Linked DNA regions of Zymomonas mobilis subsp. pomaceae ATCC 29192. The protein of the gene in region 1 binds, or shares a complex with, the protein of each later gene. Links are inferred from orthologs where the notes say so. Each region holds a gene or a part of one and is shown in the gene's direction. Other genes may lie near its edges. The genes, in order: ccmA and ccmC.

Region 1 (3,087 bases):
GGAGGCTTATAGCGGTCTTTATTTCCAAATTAGCGGTAATGGTTATGAGCGATTTCCTTCGCCTTCTTTATGGGATCGTTTTTTACATGTGAGCCCTATGCCCAAAGGCCAACTGGTCCGTATTTACGATAGCAACGAATTTTCTGATGGCACTTTGCGAATTATGGAACGCGATGTGCGTTTACCCGGATCACCTGTTTTATGGCGGTTTCAAGTGGCAGAAATTCGGACTGCACTTGATAATCAAATCAAAAAACTACGCCATACCCTATTTAAAGCTTTTTTAATTTTAGGGTCAGGATTGATCGTTATCACGGTTTTACAGGTTACTATTGGTTTATGGCCGTTACGTAAGTTACGTGTAGAAATCAGTGCTATCAGAAATGGCCAGGCATCCCGTATTCGAGATAGAATGCCCAATGAAGTCGCCCCCCTTATTGAAGAGCTTAATGCTTTATTGCGGCATAACGAGCGCCAAGCTGAGGAAGCACGACGACATGCCGGTAATTTAGCCCATGCTTTAAAAACACCTCTTACAGTTATCACCAATGAAGCGAATGCAGATAGTGCCGAATTAAAGGCCGTTGTCTTGCGGGAAGTGATGACGATGCGCCGTCATGTCGATCATCATTTGGCCCGCGCCCGTGCGATTGGACGGCGCGGTAATGCCCAGAGTCAGGCCGAAGTTTGGCCCTCTTTATTAGCGGTAGAACGTGCCGTAACGCGATTATACCCTCATGCCACGATTGATCTTGCGGGTGTAAAGGATGCGGTTGTCCGGATAGAGCGCCAAGATTTAGATGAAATACTCGGCAACTTGATTGAAAATGCGGCTAAATACGGTCAAGGACGGGTCTTTGTTACCGTAGAACGCAATAATAATCAGATCGAAATTTTGATTGAGGATGATGGGACAGGCATCCCCGAGAACATGCGTGGTCAGCTTTTCAAGAGAGGGGCAAGACTTGATACCGGAAAACCGGGCACGGGCCTAGGTTTAGCGATTGTTCGTGATGTGGTAGAAATTTACGGTGGACAAGTCGTGTTGGAAGAAAGCGAAGATTTAGGGGGGCTATTTGTCCGCTTGACGTTACCCATGGTAAAATAACAGACATTGAAACATTTTTATCAAGAACAATTCAATAATTTTAAAGCGAGAAAAGGCGGGTGGCACCCATTAGTTTTCAAAATACGGTTCTTACTTGTGACAATATCGCCTGTTTACGCGGGGATAGATTACTGTTTACCCATTTATCCTTTCAGTTAAAATCGGGTGAAGTCCTGATGATAAAGGGATCGAATGGTACCGGTAAAACCAGTTTATTGCGTTTATTAGCAGGATTTTTGAATCCGTTTTCAGGCAAGATTACCCGTCAAGGCAATATTGCTTTTACCGACGAAGCCCTTGCTTTGGATCGTGATATTTCTTTGGAAAAGGCTTTGGCTTATTGGGCTGCTTTGGATGGTCAAAGGGGTGCTGAAAAAGAGGCTATGGATAAAATGGCGCTTTTGCCTTTAGCCCAGTTACCAGTACGGTTATTATCAACAGGTCAGCGTAAGCGCGCAGTTCTTGCACGCTTGATAACCGCCCATGCGCCGATTTGGTTATTGGATGAACCTGCGAATGGGTTGGATAGACTATCCGTCAAGCGTTTGCTTCATGTTATCCAAGATCATCTAGAAAAAGGCGGCATCGCCTTGATAGCGAGCCATCAAGCCTTGGATTTAGACCCGTATCCTGAGCTATCTATAGAAGATTTTAGACCTAGCCTTGAATCTCAATCTATATTTTGGGATTTAGAACCGGAAATCTCACCTTCATGAAACAGCTTGGACAATTAATTGGGCGAGATTGTCGTGTTTTAATAGGAGCAGGGGGCACGCTGCCTATCCTCTTTTTCTTACTAGTCGCGGTATTATTTCCTTTTGCCGTGGGTAGTGACAAATCTCTGTTAATGAAGGCAGGTGGTGGCGTGTTGTGGATCGCCGCTTTATTGGCCTCTTTGCTGCCCATTGATCGGTTGATTATCCCTGATTGTGACAATGGTTTTTTCGATCATTATACAGTACGTCAGATCAGTGAAGAATGGATCGCCGTCGCTCGCATAACAGCCCATTGGTTAGGTTTTGGATTACCTTTAATGGCCGCTTTGCTACCCGCTTCGGCTTTATTGCGGCTTGATTGGCCAGTATTTTGGAATCTTGAAGCCGGATTTTTGTTAGGGACACCGGGGTTAGCGGCTTTAGGCGTTATGATTGCGGCTTTGACGGCGCGTATAAAAAGCGGAAATGCTTTAACTGCTTTATTATTATTACCCTTAGCCGTCCCTTTGTTAATTTTTGGTGCAGGCTCCATTGATGGTCATCAGCCGGGGGCTTTTTTACTATTGGGAGCGTGTTCGCTTTTTTTATTGGCATTGGCACCCTTTGTAGTGGGGATAGCTTTACGGGTAACGCGGGAATAATCTCTAATAGGATGATGTGTCTGATGAATAGTCGCTTTTACTGACAACTTGGAAAATACTGACAACTTGAAAACAAAATAGAAAATATAATCAGGATGTGGCTGGCCTGATTGAGAATCTTTTTTTCCACATGGCCTGAAAATAGAATATCCAGTCTATAAAGTGAGAAAGAGAAGATGGATTTGATATAAGATATAATCTTCCTTGCCTTTTTCTTGCACTGTTGAGATAGGCTGAATTTGTGATATGGATTCTTGCTTTTCTTTCTGGTCTTGGGGCTGCTTTCGGATTACAGCCTTATAATTTATGGCCCTTGTCCTTCGTAGCACTGGCTTTATGGCTCGCCTTATTGCGGCAATCTAAAACGAACCGACAAGTATTTTTTCTCGGTTGGTTCTTTGCCTTTGGCTATTTTTGGTTAGGATTGGATTGGATTGCGCAGGCTTTCACGCATCAAGCCAATATGCCTTCATGGCTTGGCTTCATCGCTGTTCCTTTACTCTCCTGTTATTTATCCTGCTATCTGGCTTTGGGAACATTAGCTGCCCGATATTTTATAGCCGCAGTACATTCGCCTTTTTCAGCGTGGAAAAGAGCTAATCTCTCCACCATACCCATTTGG
Region 2 (3,194 bases), 980 kb from region 1 along the record:
ATAATGTTCACGAAATAGAGAAACGACCTCTTCGGCTTCCCCTTGTCGCATCAATCCGTGATCGACAAAAACACAGGTAAGTTGATCGCCGATTGCTTCATGAATTAAGACGGCGGTTACCGATGAATCAACCCCACCGGATAAGCCACAAATAACGCGCCCCTTGCCAACTTGTTTTTTAATCTCGGCAATTTTGGTGTCACGAAATTCGGCCATGGTCCAATCACCGGCAAGACCACAGATGTTGTGCACAAAATGGGCAATAAGCTTGGCACCATCAGGGGTATGCACCACTTCAGGATGAAATTGCATTGCGTAAAAACGACGTTTTTCATCCGCGACTAAGGCAAAAGGCGCCCCTTCAGAAACCGCAATCGGTTTAAAGCCTTCGGGCAAGGCTTCCACACGATCGGCATGGCTCATCCAAACTTGATGCTTTTCCCCGACCTTCCATAAATTTTCAAAGAGCGGTGAGGCCGATTTGATTTCTATGAAGGCACGGCCAAACTCGCCATCGACGTCATTGGCGGTTACTTTACCCCCTAATTGATGGCACATGACTTGCTGACCATAGCAAATCCCAAAGATCGGAATACCCGCCTTAAAGAAAGCTTCTGGTACGCGAGGACTTCCCTCTGCCACAACCGAAGCGGGGCTACCGGAAAGAATAATGCCTTTTGGTTTTAACCGTAAAAAGGCTTCCTCTGCACGGTTAAAAGGAACAATTTCGCTATAAACACCCGCTTCGCGAACGCGGCGGGCGATAAGCTGGGTTACCTGACTTCCGAAATCGACAATGAGAATCGATTCAGAGACAACTTTATCGGCGATTGAAGAAACGGACATAAAGCTTTCGATAGGGAGGGATAAGCATCCTGTCCAGATGCTTCCTTTAAGAAGGCGCTTTATCTTAAAAAATCTGTAAAAATTTTACGAAGGAAAGCCTTATTATTTTTACTTTTAACCTTTTTTAAAATTATGCCCAAATAAATTTAAACTATTTTAACATTTTGGCAAAAATCTCCAAAATGAAGATTTCATATCCTTGGAAAGGATAATAAGTCCGCATCGGTGCTTCATCAACAGGATAGTGATCGTTGATCGCCTATTCAAAAAATATTGATTTCAAAAACTGATAAGGTCTCTTTTTTGACAGAGAAATACCCAAGAAATTCCTGTAAATGATAATTTTTAACCTGATTAAAGACGGTTTAGTATCATGAAAAATTCCAATCTGGATATCTATGCTTTTTAAAAGGACATGATCTTGTTACGGATAAGGCTATGATGAGACTTGCTAATCCCCATTATTTTCTGTCCTTTTCCAAAAAATTAACGCCATGGCTTGCGATTATCGGCATTTTATCGAGTTTAGCAGGTATAATCGGCGGACTGTTTTTTACGCCGCCTGATTTTCTGCAAGGGGAAACCGTTCGTATCCTTTATATCCATGTCCCAACTGCATGGTTGGCGATGGGGGGATGGAGTTGTATTGCGCTTGCCTCTTTTGTTCAATTTGTCTGGCGACACCCGCTCGCCGGCATCGCGGCAAAGGCTATGGCTTTACCGGGCGCTGTCTTTACAGCCCTTTGCCTGATGACTGGGTCGATATGGGGACGTCCGACATGGGGAACATGGTGGGAATGGGATGGCCGATTAACCTCGGTACTTATTTTGTTTTTCCTCTATCTTGGCTATATTGCCTTATCGCGTTCGGTTAGTTCGGTTAATAGCTTTAGTAGCGTTTCACGATTACCGGCTATTTATGCCTTGTTGGGGGCTATTAATCTGCCCATTATTCATTATTCGGTATTATGGTGGCGCACGCTTCACCAAGGACAAAGCCTTGGTCTTACGCATTCGGCTATTGCCCCTTCTTTACTTTGGCCGCTGCCTTTGACTTTATTGGGGTTTTCCTGCCTTTTTGCCTTAATCACTCTTTTTAGGATGCGTTATTTGCTCGCTCATGCGCAATATGAAGCCCGCCTCCAGCGAATGGCCTCGCTATGAGCGGAGGCTATAATCAGTGGCTTTTTGTCATTTCCGCTTATACTGTCGTCATTCTGGCTACCGTTGGGATATTGACCACTTCGTGGTTACAGATGCGCCGCGCAGAACAACGCCTTCCTTCTCGTAAAATATCCAAAAAAGATCCGCCTCGCGCGCATTGACGGAGAAAAAATGCAGCCTAAACATCAACGGCTTATCTTGGGTCTTGTCGCGCTTGTGGCTGTAATCGGGGCAGGGTTTCTGGCCCTGATCGCTTTTCGACATCAGGCCGCTTATTTTTATACACCTGTTGAAGCGATCAAGGCCCATCTACCGGTTGATCGTAATATCCGATTAGGCGGCATGGTCGAAAGAGGTTCGCTAACCCATGAAAAAGATGGCGTGACAATCGGTTTTAAAGTGACCGATGGTTATCAATCCTTACCGGTTTCTTATCGGGGCATTGTACCCGATCTTTTCCGTGAAGGCTCGGGCGTGGTGGCCGATGGTCATTTCGAAAAAAATGGCCTTTTTATCGCTGAAACTATCTTGGCCAAACATGATGAACGCTACATGCCGCCGAATATGCCTAATAATCCTGCCAACATGACCACGCCTCAGGGAAATTAATGTGATTGCTGAATTGGGTCTTATCCTTTTATGGCTGGCGGCCATGATGGCCTTGTTACAGACAGTTTTCGGGCTGTCCGTTTTGAATAATCGAATGGAAAGGGCTTTTTATAAGACGGTTAAACCAATAGCGATTATGCAAGCCTTACTGTCTAGTATGGCATTTTTGGTATTACTTTGGCTTTTCTTGCGGGTGGATTTATCGGTTACTTTAGTTGCTGAAAATGACCATATTGCAAAACCTTTTCTATATCGCTTGGCTGCCAGTTGGGGCAATCATGAAGGCTCTATGTTGCTATGGGTGACCATTCTTAGTCTTTGTGGTGCTTTACTCGCGTTATTAAGTAAATCGGTTGAACCGAAATTATTATCACTCGCTCTAGGGGCTCAAGGTAGTCTGGCTTTAGGCTTTTTTGCCTTTTTACTCTTTGTTTCCAATCCTTTTTCTCGACTAAACCCGCCGCCATTAGAAGGCTTGGGCCTTAATCCTTTATTGCAAGATCCGGGATTAGCTTTTCACCCGCCTACGCTTTATCTAGGATATGTTGGCCTATCCGTTGCCTTTTCTTTTGCCG

Evidence for each region.
Region 2: the proteins of ccmA (region 1) and ccmC are in contact, whole or in part, in a solved structure (PDB 8CE8), measured with the Escherichia coli proteins. The link is inferred for Zymomonas mobilis subsp. pomaceae ATCC 29192 from one-to-one orthologs.

The regions. Positions count from the first base shown.
Region 1 is NC_015709.1:1,046,597-1,049,683, reverse strand. What follows is about bases 238-2,995. They hold ccmA (heme ABC exporter ATP-binding protein CcmA), read left to right. Parts: upstream 238-1,167; coding sequence 1,168-1,824; downstream 1,825-2,995. Other genes in these bases: lnt (apolipoprotein N-acyltransferase), read left to right, coding at 2,707-2,995; ZYMOP_RS04680 (heme exporter protein CcmB), read left to right, coding at 1,821-2,465; ZYMOP_RS04690 (sensor histidine kinase), read left to right, coding at 238-1,108. In the rest of the region: more of ZYMOP_RS04690, read left to right, coding at 1-237; more of lnt, read left to right, coding at 2,996-3,087. UniProt on the Escherichia coli protein: Part of the ABC transporter complex CcmAB involved in the biogenesis of c-type cytochromes; once thought to export heme, this seems not to be the case, but its exact role is uncertain. Responsible for energy coupling to the transport system.
Region 2 is NC_015709.1:66,932-70,125, forward strand. Bases 283-3,147 are described here. They hold ccmC (heme ABC transporter permease CcmC), read left to right. Parts: upstream 283-1,284; coding sequence 1,285-2,010; downstream 2,011-3,147. Other genes in these bases: guaA (glutamine-hydrolyzing GMP synthase), read right to left, coding at 283-846; ZYMOP_RS09505 (hypothetical protein), read left to right, coding at 2,007-2,171; ccmE (cytochrome c maturation protein CcmE), read left to right, coding at 2,182-2,619; ZYMOP_RS00310 (heme lyase CcmF/NrfE family subunit), read left to right, coding at 2,621-3,147. Also shown: more of guaA, read right to left, coding at 1-282; more of ZYMOP_RS00310, read left to right, coding at 3,148-3,194. UniProt on the Escherichia coli protein: Required for the export of heme to the periplasm for the biogenesis of c-type cytochromes.